Regions from separate parts of the Clostridium intestinale genome, predicted to be linked through region 1. Evidence: a T-box and tRNA genes for the amino acid it is inferred to sense, from the RefSeq annotation. Region 1 holds a T-box; the other regions hold tRNA genes.
What was found. A T-box is a leader RNA that pairs with one kind of tRNA and senses whether it is charged. The one in region 1 lies ahead of lysS (lysine--tRNA ligase), so its partner is inferred to be a tRNA-Lys.
Positions count from the first base shown of each region.

Region 1 (8,390 bases):
AAATAAGTTTTTTATTGCATTAAATACATCTGAAAAGAACTGCCCTATCTTTGCAAATAATCCTTTTGCTTCTTCACTAGTTAACTTATCCTTTAATTGATTTGTTACATCATTTAATTGATCCTTTATACTGTTATAATCAAGATCTAGATTGTTTATTTTACTCATTAGTGTCTTTATGCTAGCTATATCTTCACTAGATAATTTATCTTTATAATCTTTAACAGCATTATCAACAATTTTGTTGACTTCTTCTTCTGTCTTAGGTTTTTCCTTTATTACTTTTTTCTTTATATCATTCATTAAATTTGAAGCATCATCTTGACCTATCTTTTCAGCTACATCACCTGTAGTCACTAACTCTTCATTTGCTGCTTCTTTTTTATCTTCATCTATTTTTTGTCCTGAAGTACTGTTTTCAAATCCTTTTAATATCCCAGTTAATGCTGCTGTTCCAGATACTTCAAAAGGCGCTGCTGCTACAACATTCGCATTTTCAATTCCTGCTGTAATTAAAGCATTTTTTATCATCCCATCATTAACCCAAGTAAGATTGTTTGTACTTACCTTTATACCACCCTTACTTGTAGGTTCAACATAAGAACAAGATATTGCTCTATTACCAAGCTGAGCCTGAGTTGCAACCTTCCCTAAGTATGTATGCTCCTCTTTTGATGTAACTTCCAATAAGTTAACTTCATTTTTCTTAACACCAAAATACTTTAGCATGTCATCTTTTTGTGCTTGTGTTAAATCTGCTCCTAAAGTTACAGACTTAAAAGAATCTGCATGAGCAGTAACTCCTGTAAATCCAGTAACAAAAGCTCCCAAAGCCATGGATGATATGATAAGCTTATTTATAAATGATTTCATCTTCATAATTTTTATTCTCCTTTTAATAAACTTCTCTTTTTTGATTATAATATAAACAAGTTAATTTTTACTTAGAATAATCTTACAATAATATTAATAATTTTACTTAACACTATTAATAGTTGTTGGTTCAAATCTATACTTCTGATCAACATTAGGATACTTAATCTTGTCTACTTCACTTAGAAACATATCAACTGGCCTTGCATAAACTCCACAATCTCCATATAAAGCCTTATAAATAACTAGCTTTTCTCTAGTTTCTGAATGCTCAGCTACATCTAAAACTAAATATAAATCCCCTTTAAAATGTTTAAATATCTTTCCTTTATACTCTGATAAGTCTATTTTCTGCATTTTACTTCTCCTAAAAGTTATTTTGAGAGAAGCATTTTAACTACTTCTCTCTAATCATTTTACTACTTTTTGTTATTTCTGCAATTGTTTTCGTCTTTAGAGTTTCCTTCTAAGTCTTTAAGATTTTTATGTTTTGAACCTTCATCATAGCTGTTTGAAAAACCTGTTTTGTTAAGTGGTACTTTATTTATGTTTTTCATAAGTTCTCCTTCTAACTAAAAATATTATTTAATATATATTTTGCTTCACTCAGCTTCATTAGATTCATTTTACATTATTTTTTTGGTAGCTAAAATACATTTCAAATATCGTCTAGTAACAAAAAGGCCCATATCAAGATTTTCATCAGTGATATGGGCCCTTTTCTTATATATTATTATCTTTTAATTAAAGGAAATGCTATAACATCTTTTATGGTATGGGAACCAGTAAGAAACATTATCATTCTATCTATTCCTATTCCTAAACCTCCAGTTGGTGGCATACCAGTATCTATAGCAACTGCAAATTCCTCATCCATTGGACTAGCTGTTTCAAGACCCGCTCTTAATTTTGATGCTTGTTCATGCAAAAGTATTCTTTGTTTTAATGGATCATTAAGTTCAGAATAAGCATTTCCAAGCTCAACACCGTAAGCATAAGGCTCGAACCTCTCAATTAAATCAGAGTTATTTCTATGAATTTTACACAGTGGAGAAGATTCTTCTGGAAAGTCTATAACAAAGGTTGGTTGAATTAAATTCTTTTCAGAATAAGCTTCAAATAGATTAACTATTAATTCTCCCTTTGAACATTCATTGATAACTAAACCCTCATTTTGACTTGCTATTAAGAATCCATTTTCTTTAATTCTTTGTATAATTTCTTCCTTAGTAAGTGTCTCAACATCAATTCCTGTATCTTTTTTTACAAGGTCACACATTTTCTCTCTTTTCCATGGAGCTTTAAAGTCAATTTCCACATCTCCATATTGAATTTTTGTTGTTCCATTAACTTTATTAAATACATAATCATATATATTCTCCATGAGCCTCATCATGTCATTATAGTCAGCATAAGACATGTAACATTCAAATAAACTGAATTCCGGATAATGTGTTCTATCAATTCCCTCATTTCTAAAAGCCCTTGCAAAGGTATAAACTCTTTCAATTCCTCCAACTATCAGCCTTTTTAAATATAATTCTGGGGAAACATTCATATATACATTACAATCCAATGCATTAACAAAGGTTTCAAATGGTTTTGCTTCTCCTCCACCATATTTAGTATCTAAGATAGGAGTATCCACCTCAATAAAGTTTATATTATTTAAATATTCCCTGATAGCTGTTATTGCTTTTGAACGTTTAATAAATCTTTCTTTAACGTCCTCATTCATTATCATATCCAATGAACGATGTCTTTGTCTTAGGTCAGCATCTTGTATACCATGATATTTTTCTGGAAGTGTTCTAATGGACTTTGATAATAATTCAAACTGTTTTACTCTTATAGTGACTTCACCTGTTTGAGTCTTAAATACCGTTCCATCAACTCCAATGCTATCACCTACATCAATTAATTTTAAGATTTCATAACTTTCAGCACCTAAGCTCTTTTTACTTAAGAATATTTGTATGTTTCCTTTTTCATCTATGATGTTCCCAAACGTAGCATTGCCCATCCTTCTTATCAGCATAACTCTTCCTGCTAATGTGAATTCTTGTTCTTCTTTTATATTTTCAAAGTTATCCAAAATATCCTTAGTATGAGTTGTATCTTTATAACTATAAGGATACGGATTAACTCCTAACTCATAAAGTTTATTTAACTTTTTAACTCTTTCAGCTACAAATTCATTTGAATCTGGCATTATTTTTTCTAGGTTTTCTATACTTTCAAATTCTTTATACATTTTAGTTATACCACCTTTAAATATTTATTTATGATTTAATAAATTTTAAAACAAATAAAAAAACCTTCACCTCCAAGAATTTAATCTTGAGGACGAAAGTTATATATTCGTGGTACCACCTCAGTTTATCCATATGTCGCCATATAGACCTTTTCAAGTACATAATTAAATATACTCTATAACTTATAACGGGTTATACCGTCACAGCCTACCTCTGAAACCAGACTCGGTGTGCAACTCTGAGACCTTCTTCAATAAAAAACTCCTTGCTCATTCTCATCTTCTAGAGCTCTCTGTAAATTCATCTACTTATCTACTCTTCTCTTCATAGTCTTTAAAAAATTATAACACTAAAAAGTTGTATATGTCCATACTTCAAATCTCTTAATCATTTTAAATTTGATAGCAAATCAACTGGAAATATATGCTACAATTATTTTATAAGAGTACTAATAAAGGAGCTCTAATTTATTATGAAAAAGACTCTTTTTTTAATAATATCAATAACATTTTTACTTATGCTTTCTGGCTGTAGAAATATTAATAGCGTTTTTTTGAGAGGTTCCTATCAAAGCGAAAGAACTTCTGATAGACATTTTGTCCAAATTTCAATATATTCTGATGAAAATAGTTTCGTGGAATATATTGATAATAGAGAGGTTAACAAAGGCACTTTTGATATTATAGAAGGCAAAAAATATAGCTTAGTTGGAGACAAACAAACTATTGAAATAAACTTAGATAAAAATAATTCTTTTGAAATTACTATGAAAAAAGTAAATGATGGAAACCCGATTTTAATGAAAAACTTAGGTGATCTTCCTGCAAAATTCGATTCACGTTTTAATGATACTGAAGAATACGAAAAACTACTAGAATAGTTACTTGAAAGGAGCTGATATTATTACTAAGGTTAAAAAACTTACTATTTTAGGATTAGTTTCTCACTTAATGCTTATCATATTAGTTTTTATTTCACCTGCTAAATTAAATGGTCGGTGGTATTTGTATAATGGAAATGATATAAATACTGATTCTAATATAAAAAATCAACTAAACTCAAAAGATTATATAAAATTTTCAAACAGGACTATGGAGAGCTTTCAAAGTGATAGTAAAAATAGTGTCTCTGAGATGAAGGTGCTAGGAAATAAAATGCATGTTGGCGATGCAGTATATAAATATGATATAAATAAAATTGGAGAACATAAAATCTTAGTTTTAGAATTGATAGGCTTTGATAACGTCCACTTAAAAGAGTCAGTTGAAAATAGTGCGAAGTTTATATATGTATTTGAAGAAAGTATTGATTTTGAATAATAGAATTTTAGGAGGTTTATAGATGTGAAAAAATTTATTTTAAGTACTTTTTCTTTAATCTTAATTTCTCTTTTAATAAGTTGTAATAGTAAAGTTTCAACTATAGAAAAATCTATTGAGACACTTTTTAGCAAAAACTCTTCAAATGGAAAAGTAGATATTTTACTTATAAAAGAAATTGATAATGAGAAACTTATTTTAGCTCAAAAACCTGAAAAAGATGGAGCGCAATCCACTAATCTTTTTTTACTCAATGAAAATAATGAGATTTTAAGTTGGACTAGTGGCCAAATGCCAATTAGTCAATGTTTTACTGTAAATACTTTAGTTTATAATGACAAAAGAATTATTTTTGGCAGTTTTAATGATAGTAAGTACATTCCTTCACAAGATAAAAAGATACGTGTAAATATTTCTAAAATAGATATCATTCTTACAGACAACAAAAATATTAATGAAGATGTCTCTTTAGATAAAGGGTATCTTTTAATAATTGATGATTCATCTGATATTCAGGAAGTTACCGTTTTAAATAATAACAATGAAATTCAAAGCACACTTAGCGATATTGATAATATAATAGCTAAAACTGATTTTATTAAATACAAAAAATAGTCCTCAACTATTGAATTCTTCATTGTTTACATAATATGCTATAATTTATACACAGAAATAAATACAAATATATAAGGAGTTATACTATGAAAGAATTCAGAAACCCAAGAAACATTCATGAACCAGTTGCTGATTACACGCATCAAGTCGAGGTTTCAGGACAGGCTCGTTGGTTAGTTATGTCTGGACAGATTGGAAAATATAACGATGTCCCTATTCCAGAAGATCCAATAGAACAAATAGAAATAGCTATGGATAATATTGTGAAGAATTTGGAAGCATCCAATATGGAAGTTAAAGATCTAGTAAAAGTAGTTTTTTATTTAGTTGGGAATATTGATAATTCCAAACGAGTTGAAGCTGTTTCAAAAGTACTGCAAGGTCATAAACCATGTATGACCTTATTATATGTAGCTTCTTTAGCTAATCCATCTATAAAAGTAGAAATTGATGCATGGGCCTGTTCTGATAATTAACTTAAAAATAGCTGCTTTTGAATTCAAAAGCAGCTATTTTATTAACTAAGTATTCCTAACTATATTTTTACTTACGCAAATTTTTTATATTATTCTTCTGCAGGAGCTGTTTTAGGCAATAACCAAACTAGTCCCAAACAAAGAGTTACAATTGCAGCAACAAGCATAACACTTATTGTCATGGCTGTTGTAGCTCCATTACTACCTTGGTATTTGAAATAAATAGTAGTAATAGCAGCCGAGCCAATAGCAGCAGCAAGTTGTTGTACCGCACTTAAAGATCCACTGGCACTACCAGTTTCATCTTGCTCTAAATCTCCAAGAGCAACGTCATAAATACTACTAAAACAAGCTCCCATTCCCACTCCAATCACAAGAATTGCTGGTGCAGTAAACCAGGCATTAACTCCCTCACCTTTCATTATTATTATTCCCCAAAGTCCAAGCACACCAACTAGTGTAGCTAAAAGTCCAGCTACAACAATTTTTCTTCCAAACTTTATAAGTAGTGGTCTACATATTAAAGATGCGATAACTATTCCAATAGCCATTGGTGATAGACCTAATGCAGCTTCTTTTGGAGTTAACTTAAGATCAAATTGAAAAAATATCGATATGACATAAGACAACCCACTTACAGCTGCAAAGAAGGCAAGTCCCAATATCATTCCTGATGTAAACCCTCTGTTTGCTAGAAGCGATGTTTTTATAAGAGGATTTACAGCATACTTTTGACGAATACCGAAAGCTATAAATGTAATTATACCAACACATATACTCATTATAGGAATTCTTGTCCATCCATCTGTTGAGCCTTGAATCAATCCAAATATTAAGCTAAACATTGTTAATGCAAGAAGTACTGATCCTAATCCATCAAGTTTTTCATTAGAAATTGGTTCATCATGTGGTAAAAGTTTTATAGCTGCAATTATACCAGCTATTCCTAATACAATATTAATTAGAAACATAGGTCTCCAGCTTAATCCTCCAATATTAGCTACTATAATAAATCCAGCAAATATTGGGCCTAATACTGATGAAATACTCATTACTGGACCAAACACACTAAATGCTCTTGGTAACTGTTCACGAGAGAAAGTTGCTACAAGAATACTCATACCTTGTGGAATAAGTAATGCTCCAAATCCACCTTGTATTAATCTGCTTATTATCATCATTACTGGATTAATAGATAATCCACATAAAACAGAAGCAGATGTAAATCCAATCATACCTATTAGAAATAGTTTACGTTTGCCATACCTATCCCCTAAACGTCCCCCTATAACCAGTAAAATTCCCATAACTAAAGCATAGCTTGCTCCTAACCACTTTATAAACATTTCTCCCCCACCAATACTTTGAACAATTGCCGGCGCTGCAATATTAGTTATTGTCGAATCCATCAAATCTAATATATCAGCTATAATTACAACTGCTAAAATCGCTCTTAAATAAGGTGTTAAACGTGTAGGAGCTTTTGATTCCATATTTAAATTAGATTTTTCCATAAAAAAGCCTCCTTAATTTTAGGTTTAATTCTACCTATTTGTTTAAAATAAATTCAGGTATAACCTGAACTTATATACCATTTTTTATTGCATGTTTTTATATGCTTTTTCTAAAATAGTAATAAATAAATCCCTCTCTTCTTCATTCATTCCATAAAGCAATTGTTTTTCAGAATCTTTAAAAACTTGATCTAAGCCTTCCATAATTCTATTTCCCTTGTCGGTTACTTGAATTTGCATGGCACGACCATCTTCACTATCAGTATAACGAATAATAAAACCATTTTTCTCAAGCCCATTTAATAAACTGGTTACTGAAGGTCCACTAAGTTCCATCCTCTCTTGCAAAAACTTTCGGCTAATGTTTACACCTTCATAAACACTTCTTCTTATTGCACCTAAAAGTCTAGCCTGCTGATTAGTTATTTCATACTCAGCTAATTTTTGATCATTTAAATAACGTAATCTATGTGCTATACCTCGAATATAAAAATCTGCACTAGGTTTTCCTCTAGCTTTATGCATTTATTTCTCTCCTTTCTAATTAGGTTTAATTCTACCTTCATTATATAAGTAGAGTTCTACCTTGTCAATGCCAATAAAAAAAAGAAGTCATCTCAAAAGTAGAAATTGAGCCTGGGCATGTTCTTATAATTAACTTAAAAATAGCTGCTTTTGAATTTAAAAGCAGCTATTTCTATTATATTAAACATCATATTCCTTTGGATCGTGTTCAAAAAGCTCATCTACTGTTGTTTCTAGTATACTTGCAAGTTTGAAAGCTAATAGCAGAGTTGGATCATATTTATCATTTTCTATCGCATTTATTGTTTGCCTTGTAACACCTAATTCATTAGCTAAGTCTTCCTGCCTATATTTTTTTTCTTTACGTAATTCTTTTATATTATTCTTCATATATCTTAACGCCCAATAGCAAAGTGTAAAATAGCACCAAATACAATCATCAATAATATCGTAAATGAACAAATCAAAATCTGTTTTTTGCCACTATTATCGTCCACTTTCGTTTTCTCAATACTCGTAACAAAAAAGTAAACTAGAAACTGTAGTGAAAATAAAATTAATGGAAGTGATGCTTCTTGATGGCTAACGTAGTTATATCCACCCCATATAAATAATGAAAACACCATAAAAGCCCAACTCCATTTAATCCCCTTTTGATTTACCCTTAACTCCATTTCATCCATTTTTCTCATAAAATTCCCTCCTTAATGTCAAATTCTTTTTACATTTTTAGCATAACACTCACCTCAAATAATGTCAATAGTTTTTGACATTTTACTGAGATTAATCAATTTCCGTAAAACAACATATCTT
Region 1 is NZ_CP121166.1:582,038-590,427, reverse strand. It holds gene P8F83_RS02895 (DUF1002 domain-containing protein) at 1-879, opposite strand, end outside; gene P8F83_RS02890 (DUF1653 domain-containing protein) at 976-1,230, opposite strand; gene P8F83_RS02885 (hypothetical protein) at 1,293-1,430, opposite strand; gene lysS (lysine--tRNA ligase) at 1,607-3,127, opposite strand; T-box leader at 3,213-3,465, opposite strand; gene P8F83_RS02875 (hypothetical protein) at 3,601-4,008, shown strand; gene P8F83_RS02870 (hypothetical protein) at 4,013-4,447, shown strand; gene P8F83_RS02865 (hypothetical protein) at 4,472-5,062, shown strand; gene P8F83_RS02860 (RidA family protein) at 5,149-5,538, shown strand; gene P8F83_RS02855 (MFS transporter) at 5,628-7,052, opposite strand; gene P8F83_RS02850 (MarR family winged helix-turn-helix transcriptional regulator) at 7,137-7,577, opposite strand; gene P8F83_RS02845 (helix-turn-helix transcriptional regulator) at 7,758-7,967, opposite strand; gene P8F83_RS02840 (hypothetical protein) at 7,973-8,269, opposite strand.

Region 2 (8,390 bases), 1.4 Mb from region 1:
CCAACACCTGGTTTTACAGAAAAGCTTAAACCATGTGCTTGATTAGGTCCGTGATAAGGGTCTTGCCCTAAAATCACTACTTTAACATCTTTATATGCCGTATAGTGTAATGCATTAAAAATATCATGCATATTAGGATAAATTGTTGTTGTCTTATATTCTGTTATGAGAAATTGCCTAAGTTTTAAATAATATTCTTTAGAAAGTTCTTCTTCTAAAAGCTCTTGCCAATCATTTTTAAAATTAATAGCCATAAAAATCACCCCAATATATTATAACACTTAATAAAAAATAATAGTCGAATAAAGAAAACAAAGAAATAGTAAACGTTATACATCAATAAAACAGCTCCAGGTGTATCCATAATATGAAATCAAAGAAATATGGAGATATATTAAGAATTACTGGTATAAGTTTGTGTGAATATGTTATAATAATAAATAGACATCTGATATAGATGTTAAGATAAAACACGTTCCGCAGAAAACATAAAGTTTCTGAGAATATAAATGTTAACTGAAAAATATTAAAAAAACAGTTGACATAACAAAAACAACATGATAATATATTATATGTTGCCGCTAAACGGTGACGAATAATGACGAAATTGGTCTTTGAAAATTAAACAGAGGAAACTTAAGAAGTTTTGAATAAAACTTACACAACGAAAGTTGTGAGTAAGTAATTGTAACAAATGTAAAGTTTGAAACAACTACTTAAAGTCAACGTAATTCTTAGAGTAAGATTAAACTAAAATTTGTGCACATTAGTGTGACACTTAAATTGAGAGTTTGATCCTGGCTCAGGACGAACGCTGGCGGCGTGCTTAACACATGCAAGTCGAGCGAGGAAATTGCTTCGGTAATTTCCTAGCGGCGGACGGGTGAGTAACACGTGGGCAACCTGCCTGATAGAGGGGGATAGCCTCCCGAAAGGGAGATTAATACCGCATAAAGTCAAATGAAGGCATCTTCAAATGACCAAAGGAGTAATCCGCTATCAGATGGGCCCGCGGCGCATTAGCTAGTTGGTGAGGTAACGGCTCACCAAGGCGACGATGCGTAGCCGACCTGAGAGGGTGATCGGCCACATTGGGACTGAGACACGGCCCAGACTCCTACGGGAGGCAGCAGTGGGGAATATTGCACAATGGGGGAAACCCTGATGCAGCAACGCCGCGTGAGTGATGAAGGCCTTCGGGTTGTAAAGCTCTGTCTTCAGGGACGATAATGACGGTACCTGAGGAGGAAGCCACGGCTAACTACGTGCCAGCAGCCGCGGTAATACGTAGGTGGCAAGCGTTGTCCGGATTTACTGGGCGTAAAGGGAGCGTAGGCGGATACTTAAGTGGGATGTGAAATACCTGGGCTTAACTTGGGTGCTGCATTCCAAACTGGGTGTCTAGAGTGTTGGAGAGGAAAGTGGAATTCCTAGTGTAGCGGTGAAATGCGTAGAGATTAGGAAGAACACCAGTGGCGAAGGCGACTTTCTGGACAATAACTGACGCTGAGGCTCGAAAGCGTGGGGAGCAAACAGGATTAGATACCCTGGTAGTCCACGCCGTAAACGATGGGTACTAGGTGTAGGGGGTATCGACTCCCCCTGTGCCGCCGTTAACACAATAAGTACCCCGCCTGGGGAGTACGGTCGCAAGATTAAAACTCAAAGGAATTGACGGGGGCCCGCACAAGCAGCGGAGCATGTGGTTTAATTCGAAGCAACGCGAAGAACCTTACCTAGACTTGACATCTCCTGAATTACTCTTAATCGAGGAAGTTCTCCCTTCGGGGAGGACAGGAAGACAGGTGGTGCATGGTTGTCGTCAGCTCGTGTCGTGAGATGTTGGGTTAAGTCCCGCAACGAGCGCAACCCTTATTGTTAGTTGCTACCATTTAGTTGAGCACTCTAGCAAGACTGCCGTGGTTAACGCGGAGGAAGGTGGGGATGACGTCAAATCATCATGCCCCTTATGTCTAGGGCTACACACGTGCTACAATGGCGAGTACAAAGAGACGCAAAGCCGCGAGGTGGAGCAAAACTTATAAAACTCGTCTCAGTTCGGATTGCAGGCTGAAACTCGCCTGCATGAAGCTGGAGTTGCTAGTAATCGCGAATCAGAATGTCGCGGTGAATACGTTCCCGGGCCTTGTACACACCGCCCGTCACACCATGAGAGTTGGCAATACCCGAAGTCCGTAGCCTAACCTTTTAGGAGGGCGCGGCCGAAGGTAGGGTCAGCGATTGGGGTGAAGTCGTAACAAGGTAGCCGTAGGAGAACCTGCGGCTGGATCACCTCCTTTCTATGGAGAAATTACTTAAAACTACAACTTAGTAGAATTTAAGTATAAAATTCAGTCAATATAATTGACAAAGATTTACGTTTTCCTCTGTTTAATTTTGAACGACCATAAGTTGTTCAGATGTTCTTTGAAAATTGCACATAAGTAAGTAAAGTAATATATAATAAAGCCAGTTGGCAATTAATTAATCAATTTCTTTTATAGAATGACATAGGTCAAGATATAAAGGGCGTATGGTGAATGCCTTGGCATCGGGAGCCGAAGAAGGACGCGATAAGCTGCGAAAAGCTCTGGGTAGGCGCAAATAGCCTGTGATCCAGAGATGTCCGAATGAGGAAACTCACATGGGAAACCCCATGTATCCATAAGTGAATACATAGCTTATGGAGGGTAAACTCAGGGAACTGAAACATCTAAGTACCTGAAGGAAGAGAAAGAAAAATCGATTTCCTAAGTAGCGGCGAGCGAAAGGGAAAGAGCCCAAACCAGAAATTTATTTCTGGGGTTGCGGACAGAACATAAAAGCTAAATTACGTTAATCGAAGAGAACTGGAAAGTTCCACCGCATAAGGTAATAGTCCTGTAGATGAAAACGCGAAATAGTAAGTTCTGATCCAGAGTACCACGAGACACGTGAAACCTTGTGGGAAGCAGGGAGGACCACCTCCCAAGGCTAAATACTACCCGATGACCGATAGTGAAGAAGTACCGTGAGGGAAAGGTGAAAAGAACCCCGGGAGGGGAGTGAAATAGAACCTGAAACCGTATGCCCACAACCGGTCATAGCACTTTATATGTGTGATGACGTGCTTTTTGTAGAACGAGCCAACGAGTCACGATATGTAGCGAGGTTAAGTACTTAAGGTACGGAGCCGAAGGGAAACCGAGTCTTAATAGGGCACAAAGTTGCATGTCGTGGACCCGAAACCGGGTGACCTATCCATGGCCAGGTTGAAGCGAGAGTAAAATCTCGTGGAGGACCGAACCACGTTGGTGTTGAAAAACCATGGGATGAGCTGTGGATAGCGGAGAAATTCCAATCGAACTCGGAGATAGCTGGTTCTCCTCGAAATAGCTTTAGGGCTAGCGTCGAATATGAGTAATGGAGGTAGAGCACTGAATGGGCTAGGGGGCATATCGCTTACCGAACCTTATCAAACTCCGAATGCCATATACTATTAGTTCGGCAGTCAGACTGCGAATGATAAGATCCGTAGTCAAAAGGGAAACAGCCCAGATCGTCAGCTAAGGTCCCAAAGTGTAAGTTAAGTGGAAAAGGATGTGGGATTTCGAAGACAACTAGGATGTTGGCTTAGAAGCAGCCACTCATTAAAAGAGTGCGTAATAGCTCACTAGTCGAGAGATCCTGCGCCGAAGATGTTCGGGGCTCAAACTTACCACCGAAGCTACGGGCTTACAGTAATGTAAGCGGTAGAGGAGCGTCGTAAACGGGCAGAAGTCGTACCGAAAGGAGCGGTGGACTGTTTACGAGTGAGAATGTTGGCATTAGTAGCGAGATGTGAGTGAGAATCTCACAGGCCGAAAACCTAAGGTTTCCTCAGGAAGGCTCGTCCGCTGAGGGTTAGTCGGGACCTAAGCCGAGGCCGAAAGGCGTAGGTGATGGACAATAGGTTGATATTCCTATACCACTACCATCGTTATTACCGATGGCGTGACGCAGGAGGATAGTGTGTGCTAGCTATTGGATGCTAGTCTAAGCACTTAGGGAGTTAAGACAGGAAAATCCGTTTTAACAATTCTGAGGTGTGATGGGGAAGTCCATTTATGGATGAAGTACATGATTCCACGCTGCCAAGAAAAGCGTCTAGGGAGAAAAGTAGTGCCCGTACCGCAAACCGACACAGGTAGGTGAGGAGAGAATCCTAAGGCCGGCGGAAGAATTGCAGTTAAGGAACTCGGCAAATTGACCCCGTAACTTCGGGAGAAGGGGTGCCTACGAGAGTAGGTCGCAGAGAATAGGCCCAAGCAACTGTTTAGCAAAAACACAGGTCTCTGCTAAAGCGAAAGCTGATGTATAGGGGCTGACGCCTGCCCGGTGCTGGAAGGTTAAGGGGAACACTTAGCGCAAGCGAAGGTGTGAACTTAAGCCCCAGTAAACGGCGGCCGTAACTATAACGGTCCTAAGGTAGCGAAATTCCTTGTCGGGTAAGTTCCGACCCGCACGAATGGCGTAATGATTTGGGCACTGTCTCAACTGCAAATCCGGCGAAGTTGTAGTGCAAGTGAAGATGCTTGCTACCCGCGATTGGACGGAAAGACCCCGTAGAGCTTTACTGTAGTTTAGCATTGAGTTTCGGTATTGTCTGTACAGGATAGGTGGGAGACTGGGAAACTAGGGCGTCAGCTTTAGTGGAGTCAACCTTGGGATACCACCCTGATAGTACTGGAATTCTAACTGGACACCATGAAACTGGTGACAGGACATTGTTAGATGGGCAGTTTGACTGGGGCGGTCGCCTCCGAAAAAGTAACGGAGGCGCTCAAAGGTTCCCTCAGAAGGGTCGGAAATCCTTCGAAGAGTGCAAAGGCAGAAGGGAGCCTGACTGCGACACCTACAAGTGGAGCAGGGACGAAAGTCGGACTTAGTGATCCGGTGGTACCTCGTGGGAGGGCCATCGCTCAACGGATAAAAGCTACCTCGGGGATAACAGGCTGATCTCCCCCAAGAGTCCACATCGACGGGGAGGTTTGGCACCTCGATGTCGGCTCGTCGCATCCTGGGGCTGAAGTAGGTCCCAAGGGTTGGGCTGTTCGCCCATTAAAGCGGCACGCGAGCTGGGTTCAGAACGTCGTGAGACAGTTCGGTCCCTATCCGTCGCGGGCGTAGGAAATTTGAGAGGAGCTGTCCTTAGTACGAGAGGACCGGGATGGACTGACCTCTGGTGTACCAGTTGTTCCGCCAGGAGCATAGCTGGGTAGCTAAGTCGGGAAGGGATAAACGCTGAAGGCATCTAAGCGTGAAGCCCACCTCAAGATAAGATTTCCCATAGAGTAATCTAGTAAGATCCCTTGAAGAACACAAGGTTGATAGGTGAGAGGTGTAAGTGTGGTAACATATTTAGCTGACTCATACTAATAGATCGAGGGCTTGACCAATAAGTTAACTGGAATATATATTATTAAATGAACTTACGTGCAATTTTGAAAGAACAAAATTCTTTCATAATATATTTGGTGATAATGGCATAAAGGTAACACCCCTTCCCATTCCGAACAGGATCGTTAAGCTTTATTACGCCGATGGTACTGCATGGGAGACTGTGTGGGAGAGTAGGAAGTCGCCAAATATTATGGTTCACTAGCTCAGTCGGTAGAGCACATGACTTTTAATCATGGTGTCCGGGGTTCGATTCCCCGGTGAGCCACCAAAAGATTCTAGAATTTTCTAGGATCTTTTTTATTTTTAAAAGTTTATAATAAAACGATTGATTATTAGTTTATTTAATAAATTTTAAAAAATATAGTTGTGTTTTATATGTTTACACTTTACAATTGACATTATAAGGTTTTAAAACAGGTATTAGTTGAATGAAGTTAAAGTCTTATATTATCATTTTAGTAAGAAGGTGAACATGTGAATAGCTCTTTAAAAGAAGATTGTGAAATAATTAAAGCATTTAATAACAACATAGTACTTGTTCAATCGGAAGGAAAAGAAAAAATGCTCTTTCAGAAGGGGATTGGATTTAGCAAAAGACCAGGAGATAAAGTACTTAAAGGAACAGAAATAGAAAAGATATTCATAATTGAAGATAAAGATAATATAAGAAATTTTAAGACTTTAATAAGTAACTTAGAAGAAGAGTTTGTTGGTTTTTGTGAAGAACTTATATTTTTTATATCTAAAGAATTAAATGAGGAGTTAAGTGAAAATATACATATAGGATTAATAGATCACTTATTCTTCGCAATAAAAAGATTAAAAGGTAATGAAGAAATACAAAATCCATTTATAGCTGAAATCGAGACTTTATACAATAAAGAGTTTACTTTAGCGCAACAGGTTGCAATAAAAATAGAAGAATCTTTAGGTGTATATATACCTGACGGAGAGGCTGGATTTATTGCTTTGCATATACATTCTGCAAGAAATAATGGTAGACTTTCTAATACCATTAAATATAGTTTTATAAGTAATACTATAATCGAATATATTGAGGATACATTAGATATTGAAATAGATAAGAAATCATTAGATTATGCTCGATTTTTAACACATCTAAGATTCGCAATAGAAAGAATAAGAACTAATACACCTATAACAAATGATTTTATAGATGTCATAAAGCGTAAATACCGTAAATCATATAATATTGCTAAGTATGTTGCAGAAATATTAAAAGAAAATTTAGATGATGTTGATGTAGTTGAAGATGAAATAGCCTATTTAGCTATGCATATAGAAAGGTTTAGAGTTTCTCTATCAAAATAAAAAGGTGCTAAGATTTAGCACCTTTTCTTATTTTGTTTTATAAGTTAAAATAGTATCTTTTCCCGCTTCTACAGATTGACCGATAGAAGGATTAAGTGACTTTACAGAATCCATATTTGTAATAACTATAGGAGTTACTAATGGTAAATTTTTTGATTTTATGAATTCTCTATCTATTTTTAAAAGAGGAGTTCCAGCTTTAACCTTTGTACCTTGTTCACATAGAAGCTCAAAACCTTCTCCATTTAAAGAAACTGTATCCATGCCAATATGAATTAATAATTCTATTCCATTGGATAAAGTCATAGCTAGAGCATGTTTAGTTTTAAATACTAGAGTTAATTCTCCGTCAGCTGGAGCTACTACTAAGTCTCCTGTTGGGTCTATTGCTATACCATCACCAGTCATTTTTTCTGCGAAAACTGGATCTGGTACAGCGGAAAGGTCTACAGTTTTACCTGAAATAGGAGCTACAAGTTTTAATTCTTTACTAAATAATCCAAACATAAATATCAACTAATTATTTTATAAAAACAATTAGTACAGTTCACTTCCTTTCAATTACAACTTTAAATATACATGCAAAATGAAGTGCAATCTAATAAGCATTTCCTTAATTAGTTCTTATAAATTTACACAACCTATTAAAAAAAGGCATAAGTTTAATATTAAACTTATGCCTGATTAACAGTTACATGTTCAATGTAATTATATACACTGATATATATTTTGTCAATCAATAGTATTTTATATAAAAATAAAAATTTAAAAAATAATTTAATGTAACCGTTGACTAATAAAAAATAATAGTATATACTTGTCTTGTAATTAATAAGTAACTGATACAGCGTGTAACTAGTATAGGGCATTAGCTGGAAAGAGTATATTATGTGTATATTCTTTTCCAGCTTTTTTATTTGCAATTATTTATGATAATTTGCTGATATCAGTAAAAACTATATTCAGGAGGGATTTATATGTCAAAAGGAAACAACAGAGTATTAGCTTTCTTACAAAAGATAGGTAAAGCACTAATGACTCCAGTAGCAGTAATGCCAGCTGCCGCTATACTATTAAGATTAGGTCAAAATGATGTATGGACATGGACTGGTAATAAGTACTTAATGGAAAAAGGTATTCCAATAATAGCTCAAGCTGGAGATGCTATTTTTGGTACTTTATATTTAGGTAAAGGTGATGGGGCAACACCTATTTCGATACTTGGGTTATTATTTGCAGTAGGTATTGCAATTGGTTTAGCTGAAGAAAATAATGGAGTAGCGGCACTATCAGCAACAGTAGGATTTTTAGTATTACAAAAGGTTGCATCAGCTATTAACCCAACTATAAACATGGGAGTATTTGCAGGATTTATAGCAGGTATATTAGCAGGTATATTATATAATAAATTTAAAGATATTCAACTTCCACAGTTTTTAGGATTTTTTGCCGGTAAAAGGTTTGTACCGATAGCTACATCTTTCATTATGATAGCGTTAGGTGTATTAGCAGGTTATGTATGGCCAGCTATCCAAACAGGATTAGATTCATTTGGAAACTTCGTTGCTGATTCAGGTTCAGCAGGAACATTTGGATTTGGACTATTAAACAGATTACTAATACCATTTGGATTACAT
Region 2 is NZ_CP121166.1:3,834,067-3,842,456, forward strand. It holds gene P8F83_RS19565 (uracil-DNA glycosylase) at 1-254, opposite strand, end outside; rRNA gene P8F83_RS19570 (16S ribosomal RNA) at 780-2,300, shown strand; rRNA gene P8F83_RS19575 (23S ribosomal RNA) at 2,514-5,417, shown strand; rRNA gene rrf (5S ribosomal RNA) at 5,492-5,608, shown strand; tRNA gene P8F83_RS19585 (tRNA-Lys) at 5,614-5,689, shown strand; gene glcT (glucose PTS transporter transcription antiterminator GlcT) at 5,896-6,753, shown strand; gene P8F83_RS19595 (PTS sugar transporter subunit IIA) at 6,781-7,260, opposite strand; gene nagE (N-acetylglucosamine-specific PTS transporter subunit IIBC) at 7,731-8,390, shown strand, end outside.
Region 2: it encodes a tRNA-Lys, which carries the amino acid that the T-box ahead of lysS (lysine--tRNA ligase) is inferred to sense. The anticodon was not compared.

Region 3 (7,563 bases), 1.4 Mb from region 1:
TCCCCTGCTCTTGCAGCTTCAATACTCGCATTTAGTGATAAAAGGTTGGTTTGTTCTGTTATTTCCTTTATAGCATCAGAAATTCTATTAATTTCTTCAGTATTCTTATTCATATTTAATACAATTTTGCTAGCTTCATTTGATGATATTTTACTTCTATCTGATTTTTCACCAAGAACTTTAACCATGTTCAAGCCTTTATTTCCTAGTTCTAAGGCATTTAATGATACAGATTTTAGAACCTTAGTATTTTCAACTATTCCATCTATCTCGTTTGAGAGTTCATTTATATTACTTACTCCTTCTTGAGCACTTCCAGCTTGTTCTATTATTCCTCTAGATATTTCTTCTATAGAATTATATACTTGTCCTACAGACGCCGTGCTCTCCTCTGCCATAACTCCTAAATTCGTTGATGTATCAAAGACCGTTTTAGAAGAATTTTTAACTTCTAGCATTAGTGCTGACATATTTTTTATCATAAAATTAAAGTTTTTTCCTAATTCTCCAAACTCGTCTTTTGACTTTATGTCAACCTTAACTGTTAAATCACCTTCAGCAGCCTTTTTAAACCCTTGTTCTAGCTTCTTTGCACTTTTAGCTAATCCATTGCTTAACCAAAAAGAAAACAATGCGGCTATCACAATCACTGCCCCAATGGTTATGAAAATCATATTTTTTATTCCACTTATATCAGCTTTTAACTCAGACTCGTCCATAGCTGCAATAATTTTAAAGCCTGTACCTGAATCTGTACCAAAAGTCGTAAATATATGACTTTTATTAAAATCTATTTCTGTAGATCCATTTTCATTGTTTTTAATTACATCCCAATTAGATATTTTAGTATCTGAATCACTTCCGATTATCCTGCTTGGGTAGGTAACTACATTTCCTTCTTCATTAATCACAAAAATGTATCCCTTGTTTCCTATTCTATATTTATTAGTTATTGAGGAAAGTTTATTAATAGATATCTCCATACCTATAACACCCACAATCTTTCCTTTATCTTCAACAGTTTTCGCAAAAGTAACTACCGATTCATCAGCTATCAAACTTTTATGCGGGTCGCTATTTATAACTTTTCCATTATTATTTATAGCTTTTTCATACCAAACTTCACTTTTAGGGTTGGTTATTTTTTTCTCATCAGGATAAGAAAAAGCTTCTCCCTTTTCAGTAAAGAAAAATACATTTAACACATCTTCATTTCTCTCTTTGAATTTCTGTAAATAATCGATGATATCTTTCTGCTCTGATTTAGAATCCATAAGTATAGTGTTACTTGAAGCCATTGATATCTGCACAGGGTATTTATTAAACTTTTCAATTACTTCAGGAATCACTTGTTCACTGGAAATCTCAAACTTGTCTATTAATGATGATCTGGCCTGCAAGTAACTACCGATACCTAATATTAATAGTGGTACTAAGCAAATAGATAATAAGCTTGTCATTAATTTATACCGGATTCCTATAATATGAGTTCTTTTTGTCATAATATACACTCCTAGCTATACTTAAATTATAAACTATATCAAACCACTTATATCTTACCATATTTTTACTTAAATATAAACGTTTACTTTATGTTTTGTATAAAAATATTCTTAAATAGAGATAGGAAAACCCTATCTCTATACAACAAGTCCAACTATTATAGGTATAGTAATCATTGATATTAAGGTACTCATAAAAACAGAAAAAGCTGACAGTTCTTTTTCCTTATTAAAGGTCTGAGAGAAAATAGATGCCGTAGCCCCAACTGGCATAGCCTCAATTATCACTATACTACTTACTGGCACAGATTTTAGATTTATCGCTAATGTAATAATATATAAAACTAAAGGTATAATCAAAAGTCTTGCAGCTATGCCTAAATACATACTTTTATCTTTAAATTGTGATTTTAATGATATACCTGCCATCATACTCCCTGTAATTATCATAGATAGTGGAGTTGTCATACCTCCTACAATCTCAAGAACAGATTTTATAACGACTGGAATACTTATTGGTGTAAGCATTATAAATAATCCAATTATTACTGATAGTATTCCTGGATTTTTAAGTAGATTTCTTAAATTACTTATACTGCTTTTACCTCCATAAAGCCTTACTCCATAGGTCCAAATAAGTATAGTAAAAATCATATTAAATATAGATGCATAAACTAATCCTTCTTTTCCATAAATACTTTCTATTATAGGAAATCCCATGAATCCACAATTACAAAATACTCCACAGAACTTTAATACCTCTCTTCTTCCAACTTCAACTCTATTAAATATGATATTAGACAAAATTATAGCAATTATAAATGCAATAATGCTGTAAATAAGCGCTGATATAATATTGTTGAACATATCTTTACTAAAACTAAAATCAAAAGAATTAATTACAAGTAGAGGTAATGTTATATTTAATAAAAAATTTGATAATCCTATTTCTAAAATTTCATTCAATATATCTTTTTTTCTAGCGTAACCTCCTATAAGCATCATTAAAAACAAATTTGCAATTTGATTATATATATTCATAAACAGCCTCCACAAAATTAATTAAAGTATGTAATATTATGAAAAGATTTGTTAAAGCTAAATTAATTATTGTTAACTCTCCCAATTTATACAAATATTTCACCTATTCTGATTTATAATTAAATTACGAAAAAGTTTAAGGGGGAGTGTAAGTGAATAAAGAAGAAAGAAGCTGGATACTACAAGATTTCGGAAATTCTGCTTATTCCATAACCATAACTACTGCTATTTTACCTGTGTTTTTTAAGAGTGTTGCAGGCGTTGGATTAGAAGATAATATTTCTACAGCCTACTGGGGATATGCCAATTCTTTTGCTACTTTAATAATAGCAGTACTAGCTCCATTATTAGGAACTATTGCAGATTATAAAGGATTTAAGAAAAAACTATTTTCTATTTTTGCACTTATTTCTATTATTTCAACAGCGCTTTTAGCTACTGTTGGAGAAAACAATTGGATTTATTGCTTAGTTATTTATATCATCACTACCATAGGATTTTCTGGCTCAAATATATTTTATGATTCATTTTTAACAGATGTAACTGATAATGAAAGAATGGATTTAATCTCATCTTCTGGTTTTGCCTGGGGATACATAGGTGGAACAATTCCATTTATCTTATCTATTTTATTAATAACAAACGCTGCAAGTTTAAATATGAATACAATACTTGCTACACAAATTTCTTTTCTACTTACAGCTGTTTGGTGGTTTATATTTACTGTCCCTATGTTTAAAAATGTTCATCAAAAATACTATATAGAAGGTAGTCCTAAACATTTAAGCACTAGCATTAAAAAACTAATTACTACAATAAAGGCTACTAAAAATAATAAAAATGTTTTCTATTTTCTTTTAGCATATTTCTTTTATATAGATGGTGTTCATACAGTAATAACCATGGCTACTGCTTATGGTATAGATGTTGGAATCAATAGCAATACACTAATGATAATACTCATATTTATACAAATAATAGCTTTTCCTTTTGCACTTTTATACGGCAAATTATCTAAGGTTTTTTCTCCTAGAATAATGATTTTAGTAGGGATAATAACCTATAGCATAGTTTCTATATATGGTTTCTTTTTAAAAACACCATTAGACTTTTGGATATTATCATTTCTTGTAGCTAGTGCTCAAGGTGGTATACAAGCTTTAAGTAGATCTTATTTTGGAAAGTTAATTCCTAAAGAAAATTCTGCTGAATATTTTGGTATATATAATATCTTTGGAAGAATTTCATCAATATTTGGTCCCTTACTAATAGGTATTGTCGGAACCATTACTGGAGAATCTAGATATGGAATTTTAAGTTTAATTATATTATTTATTGTTGGTGGAGTAATATTTTTAAAAGTTGAAGAAGAACCAAAAGCAGAATTTATTACAGACTAAATAAAAATGCTGTTTCTTGTAAGATACAAAAAACAGCATTTTCTTATTTTAAGCTAAGCAAGTTATCTTGTTAAATTATATAATTGGTGACTCACCGGGGAATCGAACCCCGGACACCATGATTAAAAGTCATGTGCTCTACCGACTGAGCTAGTGAATCCCGTACTACATAACACAATTTTAAATTATATATTATTTAATTATTATTGTCAATAATAATTAGTATTTCAATGTACTACAGTGATCTTTAATTAGGTTAACTGATTTATCAAATTTTACTTTTTCCTCTTCTGTCATCTCTATTTCAACTAGTTCTTTAACTCCATTTCTATTTAATACTGCTGGTACTCCTGCGAAAACTCCATCAAATCCATACTCACCTTCTAATAGCGTAGACACGGGTATAATTCTATTTTCATCATTAAATATAGCCTTTAAAACACCTACTGCAGCAGTAGCTATTCCATAATAAGTCGTACCTTTTCTATTAAATACTTCCCATCCAGCTTTAGCTGTATCTGATACTAACTTATCTAAGTCTATATGGCCAACTCTATGTTTGTTATCATTTATAACTTTATTAAATGGCTTTCCACCTATATATACATGCGACCAAGGCACCATTTGAGAGTCACCATGTTCTCCCATAGAATATGCCTGAACACTTCTAGGATCTACATCAAATAAATCTGCAATAAAGTGCTTCAATCTAGCTGAATCTACTGAAGTTCCAGTACCTATAACATGACTTTTAGGTAATCCTGATAACTTCCAAACATGATAAGCCATTATATCTACAGGATTTGATATTATTATAAAATGACCGCTAAACCCACTTTCCATTATAGGTGTTATTATAGATTCCATTATCCTAGCTGATGCATCCAAGGTGTCGAGTCTTGATTTTCCTGGCTTTGGTGGTGGTCCAGCCGTTATTATTATGGCATCAACATCTCCACAATCTTCATACCTTCCTAATTTTACTTTTGTATGTTGATCTAAATACTCAATGCAGTGATTTAAATCCATCGCTTCCCCAAGTGCTTTTTCTTCATTGATATCTATCATAAGAATCTCTTCGCATACACCCTGAGTAATCAAACTAAATCCTATGCTAGATCCCACTAATCCAGTTCCTACAATTGCTACTTTTCTAGATTTAATTCCCATTGATTTTCCTCCTTAAGTTTTATAGTTTTTATTATACTAAATTCTATTATCTGTGAATATCAATTTATTTTAATTTTTATATGAAAATAGTTAATTGATATAATTCCTATAGGATTTTAATGTAGTTATAATTTTATCAATAATATTATTATAATTTAGCTAAAATAATATTACTATTTTTTATATTGTACAAATACTTTACTACTTTACATAAATATTATAATTGCCTAGTAACTTGATATGCTTTATAATAACTTATAATGAGAAAAGAATTTTTAATCAAAAGAGGTGTATGTAGTGAAAATATCCACAAAAGGTAGATACGGCGTTCAGCTAATGATTGATTTAGCTATTCATTATAATCAAGATTTAGTACCATTAAAAGATATTGCAGCAAGACAAGAAATCTCTGAAAAATATCTGGAACAGATAGTAACTCCACTAAATAAATCTGGATATGTTAGAAGTGTACGTGGATCTCAAGGCGGATATATGTTAGCATCTGATCCATCAGATATAACCATAGGTATGTTACTGAGAGTATTGGAAGGTCCTTTTTACCCAGTAGATTACAATCCAACTAACAAACCTAATTCCGATAACGCTACTATTTATGTAACTATAGGAATATGGAATAAGATGAGGGACGCTGTTGATAATGTTGTTGATAATATAACTTTAGCAGATTTAGTTGATGAATATAAATCTAAAATTGAACCAGATTTCTGTATATAGGCTTTATAAAGACTTTCTTTATAAAGCCTTTTATCTTTACTAAAATCCTCAGTAAAACATTCATTTGTAACTATATTTTTTAATATTTCATAGTATAACTTATACAATAAAATATATTAAATTTATAGCGAGGTAATGATTATGTGTGGAATAGCTGGTTGGATTGATTTTTCTAAAGATTTATCTTCTTTTTATCATATAATTGAAAGTATGACGGATACTCTTAAACTCAGAGGTCCAAATAGTGGAGGTTTTTATACAAATGAAAATGTACTATTAGGTCATAGACGTCTAGTAGTAGTAGATCCAGAGGGCGGTAGCCAACCTATGACTAAAGTTATTAATGGAAATGAGTATATTTTAGTCTATAATGGTGAATTATATAACACAGAGGATCTAAGAAAAGATTTATTGTCTTATGGATATAAATTTGATTCATATTCAGATACAGAAGTTCTCTTAACCTCATATATTCATTGGGGTATAGACTGTTTAGATAAATTTAATGGAATTTTTGCATTCTGTATTTTTAATAAAAAAACTAATGAAATATTTTTAGCTAGAGATCCGTTAGGTGTTAAACCCCTATTCTATTCAGTTAAAGGAAACTCTTTAATATTTGGTTCTGAAATAAAAACACTCTTAGCTCATCCTTATATATCAACTTTAGTAGATGAAACTGGAATTACAGAACTTCTTTCACTTGGCCCTGCTACAGCTCTAGGTAGTGGTATATTTAATGATATAGATGAAGTTCCGCCTGGAAATTTTATATCCTTTTCTCCAACAGACTTTAATTTAAAAGAATATTGGACTCTTAAGGCAGAGGAATACACCGAAAACGAAGATGAAGCTGTTGAACATTTAGAGTCTTTATTAGTTGATGCAATTAGTAGACAACTTGTAGGTGATGTTCCTTTATGCACCTTTTTATCTGGAGGATTAGACTCCTCTGCTATAGCTGCAGTAGCATCAAAAAACTTTAAAGACAAAGGTAAAAAATTAACTACCTACTCAATTGACTTTGAGGATAATGAAAACTATTTTAAAGCTTCGCTTTTTCAACCAACCTCTGACGAGGAGTGGGCTTTATTCACATCTAAATATATAGATAGCAACCATAAAACAATAATGATAAAAAATATAGATTTAGTAAGTTATTTAAAGGATTCTTTAATAGCAAAGGATTTACCTGGTATGGCAGATATAGATTCATCTCTTTTCTTAGCTTGTAAAGAAATAAGAAAAGATTACGTAGTAGCCTTATCCGGTGAATGTGCAGATGAAATATTTGGTGGTTATCCTTGGTTTACCAATAAAGACATGTATGAAGCCAATACCTTTCCTTGGTCTAGATTCACTTCAAATAGACTTGATATTTTAAGTCCATCTATGAAAAAATTGAAGATAGAAGAAATGGTAAATTATCATTATAATTCTTCATTAGCTAAAGTTCCTCATTTAGATAATGAAGATAGTTATGAGCATAGAATGAGAGAATTATTTTATCTTAATATAAAGTGGTTTATGGTAAACTTATTAAACAGAAAAGATAGAATGAGCATGTCTAACTCTCTTGAAGTTAGAGTTCCCTTTGCTGATCCTAGATTAGTTCAATATGCTTTTAATATTCCTTCAAAAATCAAATTCCTACATGGACGTGAAAAGGGTCTATTAAGAAGCTCATTAAAAAATATATTGCCGAAAGAAATTGT
Region 3 is NZ_CP121166.1:3,843,591-3,851,153, reverse strand. It holds gene P8F83_RS19635 (methyl-accepting chemotaxis protein) at 1-1,460, opposite strand, end outside; gene P8F83_RS19630 (AEC family transporter) at 1,641-2,543, opposite strand; gene P8F83_RS19625 (MFS transporter) at 2,696-3,943, shown strand; tRNA gene P8F83_RS19620 (tRNA-Lys) at 4,028-4,103, opposite strand; gene P8F83_RS19615 (L-lactate dehydrogenase) at 4,163-5,113, opposite strand; gene P8F83_RS19610 (RrF2 family transcriptional regulator) at 5,411-5,848, shown strand; gene asnB (asparagine synthase (glutamine-hydrolyzing)) at 5,990-7,563, shown strand, end outside.
Region 3: it encodes a tRNA-Lys, which carries the amino acid that the T-box ahead of lysS (lysine--tRNA ligase) is inferred to sense. The anticodon was not compared.